2 regions of the Streptomyces sp. NPDC052236 genome follow, and region 1 is predicted to be linked to the other one. Evidence: riboswitches for the same ligand, from Rfam matches in the RefSeq annotation. Region 1 holds a riboswitch; the other holds the start of a gene.
What was found. Region 1 has a riboswitch for glycine ahead of gcvT (glycine cleavage system aminomethyltransferase GcvT). Riboswitches for the same ligand answer to the same signal wherever they lie in the genome.
Positions count from the first base shown of each region.

Region 2: it holds a riboswitch for glycine, as region 1 does, so the genes downstream of both, gcvP (aminomethyl-transferring glycine dehydrogenase) here and gcvT (glycine cleavage system aminomethyltransferase GcvT) in region 1, are expected to answer to the same signal.

Region 1 covers NZ_JBIUBL010000005.1:166,641-172,518, forward strand. The annotation lists gene ACIHCQ_RS11280 (L-serine ammonia-lyase) at 1-674, opposite strand, end outside; gene glyA (serine hydroxymethyltransferase) at 830-2,092, opposite strand; gene gcvH (glycine cleavage system protein GcvH) at 2,112-2,489, opposite strand; gene gcvT (glycine cleavage system aminomethyltransferase GcvT) at 2,601-3,746, opposite strand; glycine riboswitch at 3,921-4,016, opposite strand; gene ACIHCQ_RS11300 (AAA family ATPase) at 4,249-4,917, shown strand; gene ACIHCQ_RS11305 (enhanced serine sensitivity protein SseB) at 5,202-5,878, shown strand, end outside.
Region 2 covers NZ_JBIUBL010000008.1:6,222-12,099, reverse strand. The annotation lists gene ACIHCQ_RS15385 (hypothetical protein) at 255-842, shown strand; gene ACIHCQ_RS15380 (DUF5999 family protein) at 1,156-1,362, shown strand; gene gcvP (aminomethyl-transferring glycine dehydrogenase) at 1,455-4,352, opposite strand; glycine riboswitch at 4,533-4,638, opposite strand; gene ACIHCQ_RS15370 (PRC-barrel domain-containing protein) at 4,762-5,145, shown strand; gene ACIHCQ_RS15365 (DNA polymerase IV) at 5,055-5,878, opposite strand, start outside.

The sequences.
Region 1 (5,878 bases):
GCGACGCAGTCCTGCATGGACCGCCAGATCTCCAGCAGCCCCCGGCGGATCTCGTCCTCGGTGCGCCAGGCCTTCTCGTTCTCCAGCATCAGCGCGGAGATGGACAGACCGGTCTCCCGGGCGAGCCGCAGCAGCTCGTCGCCGGTGCGGAAGGGGTACTTCAGGACAGTGTCGTCCAGCTTGATCCGGTCCTCGCCGACGGCGTCCTCGTCCACGACGAAACCGCCGCCCACCGAGTAGTACGTCTTCTCCAGGACGGCCGCGCCCTCCGCGTCGTACGCGAAGAGCGTCATGCCGTTGGCGTGGTACGGCAGTGCCTGGCGCCGGTGCAGGATCAGATCCGCGTCGAAATCGAAGCCGATCTCGTGCATACCGAGCAGATTGAGCCTGCCCTCGGTGCGGATGTGCTCGACCCGGGCGTCCGCGGTCTCGATGTCGACGGTACGGGGGGAGTCGCCCTCCAGGCCGAGCAGGACGGCCTTGGGGGTGCCGTGGCCGTGGCCGGTCGCTCCCAGGGAGCCGTAGAGCTCGGCCCGTATCGCGGTGGTGTGGACCAGCAGGCCCTCGTTCTTCAGCCGGCGGGCGAACAGGGCGGCGGCGCGCATGGGACCGACGGTGTGGGAGCTGGACGGGCCGATGCCGATCGAGAACAGGTCGAAGACCGAGATGGCCACGGAGGTACTCCTATAGAGGGTTGGCGGACGTCGTTGTCTGCCGGGGTGGTGCGGGGGCGTGCGGGCAGCGCATGGCGCGGGGCACCGCGCGCACTGGACCAGTGTGCGCGGTGCCCCATGAACTCGTACGAAAATTCGACCAAAAGTGTGCGGAATTACTTCAGGCCGGGGTAAAGCGGGTGGGCCGCGGCCAGTGCCGAGACCCGCGCGGCCAGCGCCTGGGTGTCGTATGCCGGCTTCAGCGTTTCGGCGATGATGTCCGCCACCTCGCGGAAGTCGGCGTCCTGGAAGCCGCGAGTGGCCAGCGCCGGGGTGCCGATCCGCAGACCCGAGGTGACCATCGGGGGGCGCGGGTCGTTCGGGATGGCGTTGCGGTTGACCGTGATGCCCACCTCGTGGAGGCGGTCCTCGGCCTGCCGGCCGTCCAGCTCGGAGTCGCGCAGGTCGACCAGGACCAGATGCACGTCCGTACCGCCGGACAGGACGGCGACGCCGTGCTCGGTCACATCGGCCTGGCACAGGCGCTCGGCGAGGATATGGGCGCCGTCCAGGGTGCGCTGCTGGCGCTCCTTGAACTCCTCGGACGCCGCGACCTTGAAGGAGACCGCCTTCGCCGCGATGACGTGCTCCAGCGGGCCGCCCTGCTGACCGGGGAAGACCGCGGAGTTGATCTTCTTGGCGAGCTCGGCCGTCGACAGGATCACACCGCCGCGCGGACCGCCGAGGGTCTTGTGGGTGGTCGTGGTGACCACATGGGCGTGCGGTACCGGGTTCGGGTGCAGGCCGGCGGCGACCAGGCCCGCGAAGTGGGCCATGTCGACCATCAGATACGCGCCGACCTCGTCCGCGACCCGCCGGAACGCGGCGAAGTCGAGCTGACGCGGGTACGCGGACCAGCCGGCCACGATCAGCTTCGGCCTGGACTCCTTGGCGAGCCGCTCGACCTCGGCCATGTCCACGCGGCCGGTGGCGTCGTCGACGTGGTACGCGACGACGTTGTACAGCTTGCCCGAGAAGTTGATCTTCATGCCGTGGGTCAGGTGCCCGCCGTGGGCGAGGTTCAGACCCATGATCGTGTCGCCGGGCTTGAGCAGCGCGAACATGGCGGCGGCGTTGGCCTGCGCGCCGGAGTGCGGCTGGACATTGGCGTGCTCGGCGCCGAAGAGCTCCTTGACGCGGTCGATGGCGATCTGCTCGACCACGTCGACGTGCTCGCAGCCGCCGTAGTAGCGGCGGCCCGGGTAGCCCTCGGCGTACTTGTTGGTGAGGACGGAGCCCTGGGCCTCCATGACCGCGACCGGAGCGAAGTTCTCCGAGGCGATCATTTCGAGGGTGGACTGCTGGCGGTGGAGCTCGGCGTCGACGGCGGCGGCGACGTCCGGGTCCAGCTCATGGAGAGGGGTGTTGAGAAGAGACATGGCCATACGTCCTTAAGCCTTAGGAGCCGGAGAACTCGGTGTAGGCGTCCGCGGAGAGCAGGTCCTTCGGCTCCTCCGCGACGCGCACCTTGAAGAGCCAGCCGCCCTCGAAGGGGGCGGAATTCACCAGCGACGGGTCGTCCACGACATCCTGGTTCGCGGCGACGACCTCACCGGTGACCGGCGAGTACAGCTCGCTGACCGACTTGGTCGACTCCAGCTCACCGCAGGTCTCGCCCGCGGTCACGGTGTCACCGACGGCCGGGAGCTGCACGAACACCACGTCGCCGAGCGCGTTCGCCGCGTGCTCCGTGATGCCGACCGTCGACACGCCGTTCTCGGCGGCCGACAGCCACTCGTGCTCCTTGCTGTAGCGCAGCTGCTGGGGATTGCTCATGGCGTGAATTCTCCTGTACGCGGGGGAGTGCTGAGGTACGTGACCGAGTGGCCTGGATGTGGCCTGGATTACTTCTGACTACTACCGATGACTGCTACCGACTGCTTCTGGCTACTTCTGGCGCTTGTAGAACGGCAGCGCGACGACCTCGTACGCCTCATGGGTGCCACGGATGTCGACGCAGACGTCCTGGGTGCCCGGGGCGGCGTGCGCCGCGTCGACGTACGCCATGGCGATCGGCCGGCCCAGGGTGGGGGAGGGCGCGCCGGAGGTGACCTCGCCGATGACCTCGCCGCCCGCGACCACGGCCATGCCCGCGCGGGGCACCCGGCGGCCCTCGGCGATCAGGCCGACCAGCTTGCGCGGCGGGCTGGTCGCGGCGCGCTCGGCGGCGGCGCTCAGGGCCTCGCGGCCCACGAAGTCACCGGCCTTCTCGAATTTCACGACGCGGCCGAGGCCCGCGTCGAAGGGGGTCAGCCCAGTGGTCAGCTCGTGCCCGTACAGCGGCATGCCCGCCTCCAGACGCAGCGTGTCCCGGCAGGACAGCCCGCAGGGGACCAGGCCGGCGGGGGCTCCCCCATGGCCTTCGGCATGGGAGGGACCCCCAGCCTCGGTCAGCGCCTGCCAGAGCTGCTGGGCGTACTGCGGCTCGACGAAGAGTTCGAAGCCGTCCTCGCCGGTGTAGCCCGTACGGGCGATCAGCGCGGGGACGCCGGCGACCGTGCCGGGCAGACCCGCGTAGTACTTCAGTCCGTCGAGGTCGGCGTCGGTCAGCGACTTGAGGATGCCGGGGGACTCGGGGCCCTGGATGGCGAGCAGGGCGTACGCGTCACGGTCGTCGCGGACCTCGGCGTCGAAGCCGTCGGCGCGGGCGGTGATCGCGTCGAGGACGGTCTGCGCGTTGGAGGCGTTGGCGACGACCATGTACTCGGTCTCGCCGAGGCGGTACACGATCAGGTCGTCGAGGATCCCGCCGTCCTCCTGGCAGATCATGGTGTAGCGGGCGCGGCCGACGCCGATCGTCGCGATGTTGCCGACCAGCGAGTAGTCCAGACAGGCGGCGGCCTCGGGCCCGGTGACGGTGATCTCGCCCATGTGGGAGAGGTCGAAGAGACCGGCACTGGTGCGGACGGCGTTGTGCTCGTCGCGCTCACTGGCGTAGCGCAGGGGCATGTCCCAGCCCGCGAAGTCGGTCATGGTCGCGCCGAGCGCACGGTGGACGGCGTCGAGTGCGGTCAGACGGGGGACGTTGCTCATGGATATGGCTCCCAGGGCATGGCTGGCCGACGAGGACAAGGCGAGGTCAGTCCTCCCCATCTGTCATCGGAACCTGAGAGGTTCATCGCGATCGTACGTACTGATGGGTACGGACGGTCGTGACTTGCACCGTGGGTGGGGCCGCTCGACAGCGGCCCGCTTTTCAGATCTGCCTCATCGCACGCGGTACTGGGCCTGAGAGATTCAAGGGAGGGACTTGCTCCTTCGGCGCCCGGCGCACTGTGGCCAGGACTCTCCCGCGTGGATTCAAGCGGCCGGTATGCAGTTGGCGCGCACATCATTGCACGCATCATGGGGAAGTGGGCGGGTGGGGCGGTCCGTCCCGGCCTGCCCTGAGGCCGGTCTCGACTTGGCCTCAGCTTGTCCTCAATTTGTCCTCGGCGTGTCCCGAGCCCGTCCGCAGCCGCAGAACTATGGTGGGGCATTACCATTTCTTTACACTTCATGGGCAAGGGTGGGTGATCCGACATGGGGGAGCGTGATGACGTTGCAGCCGTCCGAGGCCTACGTTGCGACCGCGGGGGTGCCCGCCCGGCCGGACATGCCGGTACGGGACCTGTGCGGGGCGTCCGTGCCCGTACTCAGAGACCTGAGGGGCCGCTCGGGGCGCACTCCGCACAGTCTGGTTTTCGCCACCGGTGATGTGGTGGTCGTCTCCGGTCTGCCCGGCAGCGGGAAGTCCACGCTGATCCGGCGGGCGGCGCGCGGACGCGGGATCGACTCACAGGACACGCGCGACCGGTGGGACGCGCGGATGCCGCGGTTGCTGCCGTACGCGGTGTACCGCCCGTTCGTACGGATCGCCCACTACGCGGGGCTGCGGCGGGCGCTGCGCTCCGGCGAGAGCGTCGTCGTGCACGACTGCGGCACGCAGGCGTGGGTACGGCGCTGGCTGGCCCGCGAGACCCGGCGCCGGGGGAGCGGGCTGCACCTGGTGCTGCTGGACGTCGCCCCCGAGGTGGCCCGGGCGGGCCAGCGGGAGCGGGGCCGGGGCGTCTCCGGATACGCCTTCGCGAGGCACCGGCGGGCGGTGGGCCGCCTGATCGGCGAGGCGGAGGAGGGGAGGCTGCCGGGGGGCTGCGTGTCGGCGGTGCTGCTGGACAGGGATGCGGCGGGGGTGCTGGGGCGGGTGGGGTTCGGGGAGGCGTAGCTCGCGCTTGCGGGGTGCGGTGCGGTGCGTGCGGGGTGTCGGGTGCGGGGTGCGCCTGCGGCGGGCCTGTTCCCCTACCCGCCCCTTCCCGTAACTGGGGGCTCCGCCCCCAGACCCCCGGTCCTCAATCGCCGGACGGGCTGGAAATCAAGCCTCGCCGGCGATTGAGGCGCGGGGTTCGGGGCGGGCCCCGGCAAGGGCCCGGGCGCAGCGGTCCCCGGGGCGGCGCTAGGGTCGGGCGGACCGTGGAACCCGGGGCAGAAGGACGTAGAAGGACACCGCACATGCACACCCACCCGCCCAACACCTGGCCGGCGAACGAGCTCGAAGAGACGCTCGCCGCCTCCCTCGGCAACCCCTCCGCCGGCGGCCGGCTCGTCGAAGTGCTCGGCCGCAGCCGCATCTGGGTGCCGCTCCCCAACGGCGGCGGGCCCGACAGCCCCGATCTCGATCTCCCCACCATGGAGATCGACGGCGCCGCCTACGTCCCCGTCTTCAGCTCCGAGGAGCAGTACCTGCTCTGCGTCGGCAGCCATATCTCCTTCACCGTCGCGCCCGCCCGCGACTTCGCCCGCGGACTCCCCCCGCAGCTCGGCATCGCCGTCAACCCCGGCGGCGCGGTCGGCGCCCCCCTGCCGCCGCCCGCCGTCGCCGAGCTGTGCCGGGTGGGCCGTACGCCGCTCGACGGACCGACCACCGGCGGCCGGGTGCGGCTCTTCGAGCCCGACTGGCAGGAGGAACCCGTCGACTTCCTCGCCGCCGCGGCCGGGGAGTTCGAGTCCTCCGGCGTGGTGGAGAGCGCCCGCCGGGCGCTCGCGTCCATCGAGGGCGACCCGCCGACCCTGTTCATCGGTGTTCAGCTCAACTCCTGGGAGGCGGAGGAGCGCAACGCCCCGATGGACGCGCTCGGCAGGGCGCTGCACCGGGTACAGGTGGGCTGGCCCGTCAACCTCGTACTGCT
Region 2 (5,878 bases), on a different contig from region 1:
AAGTCCCTGGCCGCAGCCCTTACCTTCGTAAAATACCGGGATAATCGCCGCCACAGAAAGACCGAATACAGCCTTGCCGGAAATACGGGCGATCGCTAGCGGAAACATTGCGAGAACACGTGTCGTATAAACTCCGCATACAAGGCAGAGAGTTGGCGTCCGGCGCCTTCGGCCCCCTGAGGCTCCGCACTCCAACAGTGCCGTCCGCACCTGCCCACGCTCCAACGTGTCTCCCAAGTGAGAGGCGACCCATCATGCCGCTGCATGTCCCCCCGGCCCCCGCGCCTGCCCTGCGCACTGTCCTCGCGGCACTCGGTTCTCCCACCGCCGTCCGCGATCCCCGCACTCCCGCCCTGAGGTCCGCACCGGGCCCCCTGACCCCCGAACTGCCGCTCCCCGTCCACGTACTGGACCGGATCGTGGGGAGCGACCGAACCGCGTACACCCGCCTGACGGGCTGGCGCTTCCTGATCCGCAGCGGCGATCGCGCCGTAGCCGCCGCGGAGACGATGCTCACTCCCGACGGCTGGGCCTTCTCGCACTTCTTCGAAGGCCCGTACCTCAGCTCCACCGAACGGGCGCTGCGCCAGGCCGAGGCCATGCGCACGCCCTTTCAGCCACGCCTGCTGTCCATTCCCGAGCTCTATATGCTCACGCTCTGGCTGCACGGCGACACCGATGCCGACGCCTCGGCCGGTACACCCCGGCCTTCGGACGTCCTGGTGCCGCTGGCGCCCGCGCCGCCGGGCATCGCCGCACACCTTCCGCACCGGGTCGCCGATCTGCTGCCGGTGATGACGCTGCGGTTGTCACCGGCCCCGCTGCTCGGCTCACCCGCCTGAGAACCGCCGGGCCCACCCGCCCGGAGTACCACCAGGTGTGCGCCCCGTGACCGTCCGGTCGCGGGGCGCACTCCCGCCCATCCGGACTAGCCCAGACAGGCCACGTCGAACCACCCGAAGAGACAGGGCAGTTGGACTGAACCGTCCGCGTGGGTGACACGTCCTTACCCAATAAGGAAGCGCTGCCGCGAAATCCCTGCGGATTGACGCCCGTAGGGCAACACTGGTACCGGACCGATAGATACGGGGGGCGGCCATGAGCACCTCAGCCAGCCGCAGGACAATCACTACGACGCAGCGAAAGAACCCATCCATGTGCCAGCACCAACCACCCTGCCCGACATCCGACTCAGCCGACCGGGAAGCCGCGCGCCTGATGGCGCACCACCCGGAGCAGGGCTGGAGCCTGCTGTGCAACGGCGTCCTGCTCTTCGAGGACACCGGCGAGCTGCTGCCGAACGGGCAGATCATCGCACCGCACCGCGCGCGGGACACCGGGCAGGTGATGACGGCCGCCTGAAGCGCCGTCGATAGAGGTACTCAGCAGTACGTATGACCAGGGGCCGGCCGGAGACTTCACTCCGCACCGGCCCCGACCCGTGAGTGCCGCCGTCAGTTGTCGTACTCGTCCAGCGGCGGGCAGGAGCAGACGAGGTTACGGTCACCGAACGCGCCGTCGATCCTGCGCACCGGCGGCCAGTACTTGTCCGAGGCGCTCACACCCGCCGGGAAGACCGCCTCGTCCCGGCTGTAGGCGTGCTCCCACTCCCCGCCCAGCGCCGCCGCCGTGTGCGGGGCATTGCGCAGCGGGTTGTCCTCGGCGGGCCACTCGCCGGACGCGACCTTCTCGATCTCGCCCCGGATCGCGATCATCGTCTCGCAGAAGCGGTCGATTTCGGTCAGGTCCTCGCTCTCGGTGGGCTCGATCATCAGCGTGCCGGCCACCGGGAAGGACATCGTCGGCGCGTGGAAGCCGTAGTCGATCAGACGCTTGGCGATGTCGTCGACGCTGACGCCGGTCGCCTTCGACAGCGGGCGCAGATCCACAATGCACTCGTGCGCGACCAGACCGGCCGGACCCGTGTAGAGCACCGGGTAGTGCGGCTCCAGGCGCTTGGCGATGTAGTTGGCCGCGAGCACGGCGACCTGCGTCGCGCGCTTGAGGCCCTCGCCGCCCATGAGCCGTATGTACGCCCAGGAGATCGGCAGAATGCCCGCGGAGCCCCAGGGGGCGGCCGAGATCGGGCCGATGCCCGTCCGCGGTCCGGCGGTCGGCTGGAGCGGGTGGTTGGGCAGGTACGGGGCCAGGTGCGCCCGCACGCCGACCGGACCGACGCCGGGGCCGCCGCCGCCGTGCGGGATGCAGAAGGTCTTGTGCAGATTGAGGTGCGAGACGTCGCCGCCGAACCTGCCGGGCTTGGCGAGACCCACCAGCGCGTTGAGGTTCGCCCCGTCGACGTACACCTGACCGCCGGCGTCGTGCACCTGCGCGCAGATGTCGGCGACGTGTTCCTCGAACACACCGTGCGTGGACGGGTAGGTGATCATCAGCACGGACAGCTCGTCGCGGTACTGCTCGATCTTGGCGCGCAGGTCCTCGACGTCGATCTCGCCGTCGTCCGCGGTCCTGACCACGACGACCTTCATGCCCGCCATGACGGCGCTGGCGGCATTGGTGCCGTGCGCGGAGGACGGGATGAGACAGATGGTGCGCTGGTCGTCGCCGTTGGCCCGGTGGTACGCCCGTACGGCGAGCAGGCCAGCGAACTCGCCCTGCGAACCGGCGTTGGGCTGGATGGAGACCGTGTCGTACCCCGTGACCTCGGCGAGGCGCTCCTCCAGCTCGCGGATGAGCGTGAGGTACCCGGCGGCCTGCTCGACCGGTGCGAAGGGGTGCATCGCCGCGAACTCCGGCCAGGTCACCGGCTCCATCTCGGTGGTCCCGTTCAGCTTCATGGTGCAGGAGCCGAGCGGGATCATGCCACGGTCCAGCGCGTAGTCCCGGTCGGCGAGCCTGCGCAGGTAGCGCAGCATCGCGGTCTCGGAACGGTGCTGGTGGAAGACGGGGTGGGTCAGGTAGTCGTCCGTACGCAGCAGGGCCTCGGGCAGCGCGTCCGCGGTGGCCTCGTCCAGCGCTTCGTCCAGCGCCTCGACATCCGCCTCGACGCCGAAGGCGTTCCAGACGGCGGACAGCCGGCCGCGCCCGGTGGTCTCGTCGCAGGCGACGGAGAGGTGGTCGGCGTCGATCAGGCGGAGGTTCACCCCGCCCTCGCGGGCGGCAGCGACGATCTCGGCGGCCCGGCCCGGGACCCGGACGGTCAGCGTGTCGAAGTACGAGCCGTGCACGATCTCCACACCGCCCGCCCGCAGCCCCGCCGCGAGCAGCGTCGCGTACCGGTGGGTGCGCTGCGCGATGCCGCGGAGGCCGTCGGGGCCGTGGTAGACGGCGTACATCGCCGCCATGACGGCGAGCAGCACCTGCGCGGTGCAGATATTGCTGGTGGCCTTCTCGCGGCGGATGTGCTGCTCACGCGTCTGGAGCGCGAGCCGGTACGCCCGGTTGCCGTCCACGTCGACCGAGACTCCGACGAGTCGGCCCGGCAGGGAGCGCGCGAAGGTGTCCCGTACCGCCATATAGCCCGCGTGCGGACCGCCGAAGCCCATCGGGACGCCGAAGCGCTGGGTGGTGCCCACCGCGATGTCGGCGCCCAGCTCACCGGGCGAGGTGAGCAGCGTCAGCGCCAGCAGATCGGCGGCGACGGTGACGATCGCGCCCAGCGCGTGCGCCTGCTCGATGACGGGCTTGAGGTCGCGTACGGCGCCGGAGGCCCCGGGGTACTGCAACAGCACGCCGAAGACCCCGCGCTCGGCGATCGAGGCCGGGATGCCCTCGCTGAGGTCGGCGGTGACGACCTCGACGCCGGTCGGCTCGGCACGGGTCTCGATCACCGCGAGCGTCTGCGGCAGGGCGTCGGCGTCGACCAGGAAGACGCCGTTCTTGACCTTGCCGACCCGGCGGGCGAGCGCCATGGCCTCGGCGGCTGCCGTCCCCTCGTCCAGCAGCGAGGCGCCGGAGGTGGGCAGGCCGGTGAGATCGGCCACCATCGTCTGGAAGTTCAGCAGCGCCTCCAGCCGGCCCTGCGAGATCTCCGGCTGATACGGCGTGTACGCGGTGTACCAGGCCGGGTTCTCCATGACGTTGCGCAGGATGACCGGCGGGGTGAACGTGCCGTAGTAGCCGAGGCCGATCATCGGCGCCAGCACCTGATTGCGGTCGGCGAGGGTGCGCAGCTCGGCGAGGACATCGGCCTCGGTGCGCGCATCCGGGAGGTTCAGCGCCTCGGCGCTCTTGATCACATCAGGCACCGCGGCGGCGGTCAGCTCGTCCAGCGAGCCGTAGCCCACCTGCGCGAGCATCTTGGCCTGGGCCTCGGCGTCGGGCCCGATGTGACGCCGTTCGAAGGGGGTGCCTCGCTCCAGCTGGGAGAGCGGTATGCGGTTGGCGGTCATGAGGAGGCCTCCTGGTCTGACACGACCTGCGAGGGGCACCACGGCGCGGATGCCCGGACGGCCTCCCCCTCTGTCATCTCAACCTGAGAGTTTCACCGGACCGCCGCCAATGCGCGATCCGGCTTTCACCGTCGGTGAGAGCGGATGCCGTCCGACGCCCGCCCTACTTTCCAGAGTGACCTCGTCCGTGCGGTACGGGGGCCTGAGAGTTTCCGGGGAGGATTTGCTCCTTCGGCGCCACCGGCACGTTCACACTTCTACCGGAGGGCTCTCCCGCACAGGGTCAGCAGCCATTTGCCAGCCTACCAGCGCGCTCCCGCGCCAATCGCTCCAGTGGCCGACACCCTAAATCTGCCCTTTTGTAGTATTTAGCTAGCATTTGGCTGGCTTGCGACCTTTTGGAGGGACCGTGCAGACCGACATCGATCCGCGCAGCCTGATCGGCCGCAAAGCGTTCGACCGCGACGGCGTCAAGATCGGGACCGTGGACGAGGTGTATCTGGACGATGCCACCGGGGCACCCGAATGGGCGGCTGTACGCACCGGCCTGTTCAGCCGGGACGCCTTCGTCCCCCTGGAGCCCAGCGAGCTGGTCGACGGTGGCCTCCGCATCCCGTACGAACGCGCGCTGATCAAGGACGCGCCGGACTTCGGCGTCGGCCGTCATCTCTCCCCGGAGCAGGAGCTGCAGCTCTACCACCACTACGGCCTCGAACTGCCCGAGCCGCCGAGTGCGCCCGCGCCCTCCTCCGGCGACGGGTCCCGCGGCCGGGTCTCCGGCGAGGAGGACTGACCCGGCTCCCCCTCATCCGCCGCCGGGGCCGGCCCCACCAGCCCCACCAGCCCCACCAGCGGCAGCGGGTCGGCGGGCTCCAGGTCCGGGTCGTCCACCCGGAAGGTGCGCACCCGCCCGGGGGGCGACCCCGGCTCCTCGAACCGCACGGTGACCCGCCCGACCCCGCTGCCCTGCACCCACCCCGGCCCGTACTCGGCATGCCGTACGTCGTGCCCGGCGGGCCACCGCCGCTCGCCGGGGACTATGGACGCGGCGGCCGTGGCCGGAGCCCTGCCCCCGGATGCCGCCTCACCGGCCTCACCGGCCTGCTCCGAGGTCTGCGTCTGCGTCTGCGTCTGCGTCTGCGTCTGCGGGGACTCGGGCAGGGCTTCGGCCTCCTCTGCTGCCTCCGCGGATGCCGCCTGGGCGAACAGATCCTCCTGGGTGTAGTCCGCGAGCCCGCTGACGCCCACCCCGAGCAGCCGCACCCCGCCTGTCGTGTCCACAGCCTCCAGCAGCCGCCTGGCGGCCTCCCGCACCACTCCGGGGTCGTCCGTCGGCCCGCGCAGCGTCTCCGAGCGCGTCAGCGTCGAGAAGTCGTACCGCCGCACCTTCAGCACGATGGTCCGCCCCGAGTGCCCCGACTCCCGCAGTCGCCGCACACACCGGTCGGCGAGCCGGTCCACCTCGGTCCGCACCCGCACCCGGTCGTGCAGATCGACGTCGAAGGTGTCCTCCACCGACACCGACT